Regions from separate parts of the Streptomyces sp. NPDC053048 genome, predicted to be linked through region 2. Evidence: riboswitches for the same ligand, from Rfam matches in the RefSeq annotation. Region 2 holds a riboswitch; the other holds the start of a gene.

Region 1 (4,408 bases), on a different contig from region 2:
GGTCTTCGGCGTCCGCTCGGCCATGGCCACGGCCCAGGCACGCCGGCTGTGCCCCAACGCCGCCTACCTCACCCCGCGGTTCGGCCTCTACCAGCAGATCAGCCACACCGTCATGGAGCTGCTGCGCGAGCTGTCGCCGCTGGTGGAGCCGCTGAGCCTGGACGAGGCGTTCGTCGACCTGGAGGCGGGCGGCGTGGAGCCCTCGTCGGCGGCCGCGCGGGCGGTGGGGGAGCGGTTGCGGCGCGACATCCTGGCGGCCACCGGGCTCACCGGCTCGGTGGGGCTCGCCGGGTCCAAGATGTTCGCGAAGATCGCCTCGGAGGAGGCCAAGCCCGACGGGCTCCTGCTCATCGAGCCCGGCACGGAGCTGGAGATACTCGGCCCCATGTCGGTGCGCACCATTCCCGGCGTCGGCCCCGCCACGGCCGAAACGTTGCGGCGCGCCGGGATCACCACCGTGTCCGAGACCGCCGAGGCGGGCGAGGACGAGCTGGTGCGGCTGCTGGGCAAGGCCCACGGCGCGGGCCTGTACGCGCTGGCCACCGGCCGCGACGACCGGCCCGTCGTCGCCGAGCGGGACGCCAAGTCGGTGTCCGTGGAGGACACCTTCGCCGAGGACCTGACCGACCGCACCCGGGTCCAGCTGGAGCTCGCCCGCCTGGCCGACCGGTGTGTGCGGCGGCTGCGCGCCGCCGGGCGCTCCGGGCGCACGGTCGTCATCAAGGTGCGGCGCTACGACTTCTCCACGCTGACCCGCTCCGAGACCCTGCGCGGCCCCACCGACGACCCGGCGGTGGTCCGGGAGGCGGCGGCCCGGCTGCTCGACGGCGTGGACACCACGGCCGGAGTGCGGCTGCTGGGCGTCGGCGTGTCCGGGCTCGCCGACTACACCCAGGAGGACCTGTTCGCCCAGGCGGCGAGCGAGGCGGCGGCGGAGGCCGCCGAGGGTGAGGCGGAGGAGACGCAGGCAGCGCGCGAGGAGGGCGGGGAGGGCCCGCAGCGATCGCGGCAGTGGCTGCCCGGACTGGACGTCCGGCACGCCGAGTACGGGCCGGGGTGGGTGCAGGGCAGCGGCGTCGGCCGGGTCACCGTCCGCTTCGAGGAGCCCTGGTCGGAGCCCGGCCGGGTGCGGACGTTCGCCGTCGACGACCCCGCGCTGGAGCCGGCCGAGCCGCTGCCGCTGGTGCGGGAGGGCGGCGGGGCCGGCCGTTCCGGGGGCTCGGATCAGTCGTGCCCCGAGGGCGAGCCCGGCCCGGACAGCCTGCCGGGGTCAGGAGGGCCGCCGGAGGGCGGCGGTGCGCCGGGCCCAGCGGGCGGGCCCGGCTCCGGAGGAACGTCCGGCCCCGAGGGCGCGTCCGGCCCCGGCGGCACGCCCCGTTCCGGGGATCGGCCCGGCTCCTCCGGGCCCGGCAGCTCGAGCCCGTAGTGCTGGTACAGCCGCAGCTCCTGCTCGGGGGAGAGGTGCCGGCCCACGCCGAGTTCCGGCGCCTCCTTGATCAGCTTGCGCTCGTAGGGCACGCGCAGCGCGTCGTCCTCGACCCGGCTCGGCACCAGTGGCACGAACGCGTCCCGGCCGAACAGCCCGGTGCGCACCGCCGCCCATTCCGGCTCCCCGGTCGCGTCGTCGAGGTACACCTCGTCCACCGTGCCGATCCGCGCGCCGTCCCGGTCGAAGGCCTTGCGCCCGATCAGGCTCCGGGGGTCGATGTCGCTCTGCACTGTTCCCGCCTCGATTCCTCGCGTCCCTCGCGTGCGGCCCCGTGAACCACGAAAGTGCACAAAACAGGAACCGGCCACTCGGGAGATCCGCCCGGAAAGGTGCGCTGGTAGGCTGACGATTGGCCGCAGACCCCGTGCGGGAGAGTCCTCCTCGAGGCCCGGAAGGGCACCGTCGGAGGCGCCGAAGGAGCAAATCCTCCCCGGAATCTCTCAGGCACCCGGTACCGCACGGACGAGGTCACTCTGGAAAGCAGGGCGGGCCCAGGTCAGGTAGCTCACCGAAGCCCCTCCTCACCGACGGTGAAAGCCGGGATCGTGCGCCGCGGCCCGGTGAAGCTCTCAGGTTGAGATGACAGAGGGGGAGGCCGTCCGGGTACCCGCGCCGTGGTACCCCTCGCAGGTCGCAATGACCAGGAGGCCTCCGCAGATGACAGCCCACCGCATCGCCCTCTCCGACCTGGAGCGCGGCACTCCCTTCGAGGCCCGCCACATAGGCCCCGACAGCGAGGCCCAGGCCAAGATGCTCGCCCAGGTCGGCTTCGGCTCGCTCGACGAACTCACCGCCGCCGCCGTGCCGGACGTGATCAAGAGCACCGAGGCGCTCGGTCTGCCCGAGGCCCGCACCGAGGCCGAGGTCCTCGCCGAGCTGCGCGCCCTCGCGGACCGCAACGAGGTCCTCGCGCCGATGATCGGCCTCGGCTACCACGGCACCTTCACCCCGCCGGTGATCCTGCGCAACGTCATGGAGAACCCCGCCTGGTACACGGCCTACACGCCCTACCAGCCGGAGATCTCCCAGGGCCGCCTCGAGGCGCTGCTCAACTTCCAGACGGTCGTCGCCGACCTCACCGGGCTGCCCACCTCCGGGGCCTCGCTGCTCGACGAGGGCACCGCCGCCGCCGAGGCCATGGCGCTCTCCCGGCGCGTCGGCAAGGTCAAGGACGGCGTCTTCCTCATCGACGCCGACACCCTGCCGCAGACCGTCGCGGTGATCGAGACCCGTGCCGAGCCCACCGGCGTCGAGGTCGTCGTCGCCGACCTGTCCGCGGGCATCCCCGAGGAGATCGCCGAGCGAGGCGTCTTCGGCGTCCTGCTGCAGTACCCGGGCGCCTCCGGTGCCGTGCGCGACCCGCGTCCCGTCATCGAGCGCGCCCACGAGCTCGGCGCGGTCGTCACCGTCGCCGCCGACCTGCTGGCGCTCACCCTGCTGACCTCGCCCGGCGAGCTCGGCGCGGACATCGCGGTCGGCACCAGCCAGCGCTTCGGCGTGCCCATGGGCTTCGGCGGCCCGCACGCCGGATACATGGCCGTGCGCGAGAAGTTCGCCCGCAGCCTCCCCGGCCGCCTCGTCGGCGTCTCCGTCGACGCCGACGGCAACAAGGCCTACCGGCTGGCCCTGCAGACCCGCGAGCAGCACATCCGCCGCGAGAAGGCCACGAGCAACATCTGCACCGCCCAGGTGCTCCTGGCCGTCATGGCCGGCATGTACGCCGTCTACCACGGCCCCGACGGCCTGGCCGCCATCGCCCGCCGCACCCACCGCTACGCCACCCTCCTCGCCGAGGGCCTGCGGGCCGGCGGCGTCGAGGTCGTGCACGGCGCCTACTTCGACACCCTCACCGCCCGCGTTCCCGGCCGCGCCGCCGAGGTCGTCGCCGGCGCCCGCGAGCGCGGCGTCAACCTCCGGCTCACCGACGCCGACCACGTCGGCATCGCCTGCGACGAGACCACCACCCGGGACCGGCTGGCAGCCGTCTGGGCCGCCTTCGGCGTCACCGCCGACGTCGAGGCGCTCGACGCGACGACGGACGAGGCGCTGCCCGCGGGCCTGCTGCGCACCGACGAGTACCTCACGCACCCGGTCTTCCACCAGCACCGCTCCGAGACGGCGATGCTGCGCTACCTGCGCCGCCTCGCCGACCGGGACTACGCGCTGGACAGGGGCATGATCCCGCTCGGCTCCTGCACCATGAAGCTCAACGCCACCACCGAGATGGAGCCGGTCACCTGGCCCGAGTTCGGGGCGCTGCACCCCTTCGCGCCCGTGGAGCAGGCCGGCGGCTACCTCACCCTCATCACCGAGCTCGAGGAGCGCCTGGCCGAGGTCACCGGCTACGACAAGGTCTCCATCCAGCCCAACGCCGGCTCGCAGGGCGAGCTCGCCGGCCTGCTGGCGGTCCGGGCCTACCACCGGGCCAACGGCGACGAGCAGCGCACCGTCTGCCTCATCCCCTCCTCGGCGCACGGCACCAACGCCGCCAGCGCCGTGATGGCCGGCATGAAGGTCGTCGTCGTCAGGACCGCCGACGACGGCGAGGTCGACGTCGAGGACCTGCGCGCCAAGATCGAGCAGCACCGCGAGCAGCTGGCCGTGCTGATGATCACCTACCCGTCCACGCACGGCGTCTTCGAGGAGCACGTCGCCGACATCTGCGCCGCCGTGCACGACGCGGGCGGCCAGGTCTACGTGGACGGCGCCAACCTCAACGCGCTGGTCGGCCTGGCCCGGCCGGGCCGGTTCGGCGGCGACGTCTCGCACCTGAACCTGCACAAGACCTTCTGCATCCCGCACGGCGGCGGCGGTCCGGGCGTCGGCCCGGTGGCCGTCCGCTCCCACCTCGCCCCCTACCTGCCCAACCACCCGCTGCAGCCCACCGCGGGCCCGGCCACGGGCGTCGGGCCCATCTCG
Region 2 (4,408 bases):
TGATGTCGGCGACCTCACGGAAGTCCTCCGCCCGGAAGCCGCGCGTGGCCAGCGCCGGGGTGCCGATCCGCAGGCCCGAGGTGACCATCGGGGGCCGCGGGTCGTTCGGGATGGCGTTGCGGTTGACCGTGATGCCCACCTCGTGGAGGCGGTCCTCGGCCTGCTGGCCGTCCAGCTCGGAGTTGCGCAGGTCCACCAGGACCAGGTGCACGTCCGTGCCGCCGGACAGGACGGAGACGCCCACCTCGGCGACGTCCGGCTGCACCAGGCGCTCTGCCAGGATCTTCGCGCCCTCCAGCGTACGCTGCTGGCGCTCCTTGAACTCCTCGCTGGCCGCGACCTTGAACGAGACGGCCTTCGCGGCGATCACGTGCTCCAGCGGACCACCCTGCTGACCGGGGAAGACAGCGGAGTTGATCTTCTTGGCCAGCTCGGCCGTGGAGAGGATCACACCACCGCGCGGACCGCCGAGGGTCTTGTGGGTGGTGGTGGTCACGACGTGCGCGTGCGGCACCGGGGAGGGGTGCAGCCCGGCGGCGACGAGGCCCGCGAAGTGGGCCATGTCGACCATCAGGTACGCGCCGACCTCGTCGGCGATCCGGCGGAAGGCCGCGAAGTCCAGCTGGCGCGGGTAGGCCGACCAGCCGGCGACGATCAGCTTCGGGCGGTGCTCCTTGGCGAGGCGCTCGACCTCGTCCATGTCGACCAGGTTGGTCTGCTCGTCGACGTGGTAGGCGACCACGTTGTAGAGCTTGCCGGAGAAGTTGATCTTCATGCCGTGGGTCAGGTGCCCGCCGTGGGCGAGGTTCAGACCCAGGATGGTGTCGCCGGGGTTGAGCAGGGCGAACATCGCGGCGGCGTTGGCCTGGGCGCCGGAGTGCGGCTGCACATTGGCGTGCTCGGCACCGAAGAGCGCCTTGATGCGGTCGATCGCGATCTGCTCGACGACGTCGACGTGCTCGCAGCCGCCGTAGTAGCGGCGGCCCGGGTAGCCCTCGGCGTACTTGTTGGTGAGGACCGAGCCCTGGGCCTCCATGACCGCGACCGGAGCGAAGTTCTCCGAGGCGATCATCTCGAGGGTGGACTGCTGGCGGTGGAGTTCGGCGTCGACTGCGGCGGCGACGTCGGGGTCGAGCTCATGGAGGGAGCTGTTCAGAAGCGACATGAGTTCTTCCTGGACTTCCTGGCGGGAGGAGAGGGGCGGGTTCAGCCTGCGGTGAAGCCGTCGTACTCGGCGGCGGAGAGGAGCTCCGCCGGCTCGTCCGTGATCTTCACCTTGAACAGCCAGCCGCCCTCGAAGGGGGCGGAATTCACCAGCGAGGGGTCGTCCGTGACGTCCTGGTTGGCCGCGACGACCTCGCCGGTCACCGGGGAGTACAGGTCGCTGACCGACTTGGTCGACTCCAGCTCGCCACAGGTCTCGCCCGCGGTGACCGTGTCACCGACCGCCGGGAGCTGTGCGTAGACGACGTCACCGAGCGCGTTGGCCGCGAACTCGGTGATGCCGACCGTCGCCACGCCGTTCTCGTCGGCGGCCGACAGCCACTCGTGCTCCTTGCTGTAGCGAAGGTGCTGGGGGTTGCTCATGGCTAGATTCTCCTGTACGCGCGTGAGTGGTCGTGCAAGGGGTCTTGACAGATGAGATGAGGGGGGCTCAGCGGGTCCGCTTGTAGAACGGGAGGGCGACGACCTCGTACGGCTCGTGGCTGCCGCGAATGTCCACGCATACCCCTTCCGTCCCCGGAGCGGCGTGCGCCGCGTCGACGTAGGCGATGGCGATCGGCTTGCCGAGGGTGGGGGAGGGGGCGCCCGAGGTGACCTCGCCGACGACCGTGCCGCCGGCCGTGACCGGGTACCCGGCGCGCGGCACGCGCCGACCGGTGGCGACGAGCCCGACCAGCTTGCGCGGCGGCGCGCTCTCGGCACGCTCGGCGGCGGCCTCCAGCGCCGCGCGGCCCACGAAGTCACCCTCCTTGTCGAACTTCACGACGCGGCCCAGACCGGCGTCGAACGGAGTGGTGCCGGTGGTGAGCTCGTGCCCGTACAGCGGCATGCCCGCCTCCAGGCGCAGCGTGTCGCGGCAGGACAGCCCGCAGGGCACCAGACCGGCGTCCGCGCCGGCCTCCGTCAGGGCCTGCCACAGCTTCTCCGCGTCGCCGGGCGCGACGAACAGCTCGAAGCCGTCCTCGCCGGTGTAGCCGGTACGGGCGATCAGCGCGGGGACGCCGGCGACGGTGCCCGGCAGACCGGCGTAGTACTTCAGCCCGTCCAGATCGGCGTCCGTCACGGACTTCAGGATGCCGGGGGAGGCGGGGCCCTGGACGGCGATCAGCGCGTAGTTCTCGCGGTCGTCGCGCACGACGGTCTCGAAGCCGGCCGCGCGCTCGGTGAGCGCGTCCAGCACCACCTGGGCGTTGGAGGCGTTGGCGACGACCATGTACTCGTCCTCGCCGAGCCGGTAGACGATCAGGTCGTCCAGGATGCCGCCCCCGGCCTCGCAGATCATGGTGTAGCGGGCGCGGCCGACGGCGAGCGCCGAGAGGTTGCCGACGAGGGCGTGGTCCAGGGCCTGACCGGCCTGGGGGCCGGTGAGGGTGATCTCGCCCATGTGGGACAGGTCGAAGAGGCCGGCGCGGGTGCGGACGGCGAGGTGCTCGTCGCGCTCGCTGCCGTAGCGCAGGGGCATGTCCCAGCCCGCGAAGTCGGTCATGGTGGCCCCGAGGGCGCGGTGCAGCGCGTCGAGGGCGGTACGGCGGGGGGCGGTCGTCATGGTCAGGCTCCCGGGCAGTTCAGTCGCGGAGGAATGCCTAAAAGGCGGCCTCCCCATCTGTCATCGGAACCTGAGAGGTTCACCGAGACCCCCGCCAGGGCGGTCTCGGCTTGCACCTTGGGTGGGACCCACGGCGGGGCCCGCTTTTCAGATCTGCCTCACCCGCGCGGTACGGGGCCTGAGAGATTCAAGGGAGGAACTTGCTCCTTCGGCGCCCGGCGCACACGGTGCGTGTGCGGACCGGGACTCTCCCGCGCGGATTCGAGCGGCCGGTATGCAGTTGGTCTTGCGGTGCTGCGGGGTGCTGCTGGCGCGCACATCATTGCACGTACGGGCGTACGAGGGACTGCCCACGGGGGCATGAATTGGATTACCTTTCCTTTACGTTCCGTGGGTAGGGGCCAGTGAACGGACGGGGGAGGGAAGGCGATCACAGTGCGTACGCGTACGGACGTGCCGGGGGTGCCGTCGGCACCGGAGGAGCGGGCCGGGGGCGTGCGGGACCTGCGCGGCGGTCGCGGGACCCCCGAGCTGCGCTACCCGCGCGGGGACCTCCTGGTGGTCTCCGGGCTGCCGGGCAGCGGCAAGTCCACGCTGATGCGGCGCGTGGTGGCCACCACGGACGGCCGGGGCGCGCCCGTACACCGCGTGGACTCCCAGGACGCCCGCGAGCGCCTGGAGCGCCGCCTGCCCCGCCGCGTCCCGTACGCGGTGTACCGCCCCTTCGCGCGCCTCGCCCACTATGCCGCCCTGGGCCGGGCGCTGCGCTCGGACGCGAGTGTCGTGGTGCACGACTGCGGGCAGCGCAGCGTGGTGCGGCGCTGGCTGGCGCGGGAGGCGAGGCGGCGGGGTGGGGCGGTGCATGTGGTGCTTCTTGCTGTGGACCCGGCCGTGGCCCTTGCCGGGCAGGCCGCGCGCGGACGCGGGGTCACCGCGTACGCCTTCACCGGGCATCTGCGGGCGATGACGCGGTTGGAACGGGATGCGGTGGCCGGCCGTCTGCCGGTGGGGGTGGCGTCGGTGACGATCCTGGACCGCCGGGCTGCGGATGCCTTGCGGGTGATCGGTTTCGGGTAGCGGGGGTACGGGTTCGGCTGCGGGCCGGTGGTCGGTTTGTGCCCACCCTCCCCCAGCTACCGCTGGGAGGTGCCCCCAGCCCTGCGGAACGATTGCCCACAAACCGGCGGGTGGGCGGGGTGACCGCCGGCCCACCGGCGGCCGGCACCCGGCGGCGGAGGTGACTGCCCCTAACCCGGCGGGACCCGCAGTCGGCGAACCGGCGGGAGGGGCCGGGGCGGGCTGGGGTGGGTCCTGGCAGGGGCGTAAGGGTTATTTGCGGCGACCTGCCGGGTGAGCTCAACGCGTGACCCGGGGCCGTAAATAATCCAGCCCCAGAAGGGCCCGCCCCAGACCGACCCGGCCCCGCCCCACAACGCACCCGCACCCGCACCCCACGAGCCCAGGCGCAGCCGTTAGGGTGCGGGGACATGACCGCCCCCGAACCCCCCGCCTGGCCCGCCAACGAACTCGAGCACGTGCTGGCCGCCTCCCTCGGAGCCCCCGGCGCCGGCCCCCGCATCGTCGACGTGCTCGGCCGCAGCAGCGTGTGGATCCCGCTCCCCAACGGCGGCGGCCCGG

Evidence for each region. A riboswitch is a leader RNA that binds a small molecule or an ion and turns the genes downstream of it on or off. The one in region 2 is predicted to bind glycine.
Region 1: another riboswitch for glycine. It lies ahead of gcvP (aminomethyl-transferring glycine dehydrogenase); the one in region 2 lies ahead of gcvT (glycine cleavage system aminomethyltransferase GcvT).

What each region holds. Positions count from the first base shown of each region.
Region 1 is NZ_JBITZS010000004.1:636,142-640,549, reverse strand. Features, by position in the region: gene ACIG36_RS13870 (DNA polymerase IV) at 1-1,426, shown strand, start outside; partial or broken gene ACIG36_RS13865 (PRC-barrel domain-containing protein) at 1,375-1,719, opposite strand; glycine riboswitch at 1,847-1,956, shown strand; gene gcvP (aminomethyl-transferring glycine dehydrogenase) at 2,147-4,408, shown strand, end outside.
Region 2 is NZ_JBITZS010000011.1:66,799-71,206, reverse strand. Features, by position in the region: gene glyA (serine hydroxymethyltransferase) at 1-1,165, opposite strand, end outside; gene gcvH (glycine cleavage system protein GcvH) at 1,207-1,587, opposite strand; gene gcvT (glycine cleavage system aminomethyltransferase GcvT) at 1,655-2,770, opposite strand; glycine riboswitch at 2,928-3,034, opposite strand; gene ACIG36_RS27980 (AAA family ATPase) at 3,206-3,847, shown strand; gene ACIG36_RS27975 (enhanced serine sensitivity protein SseB) at 4,258-4,408, shown strand, end outside.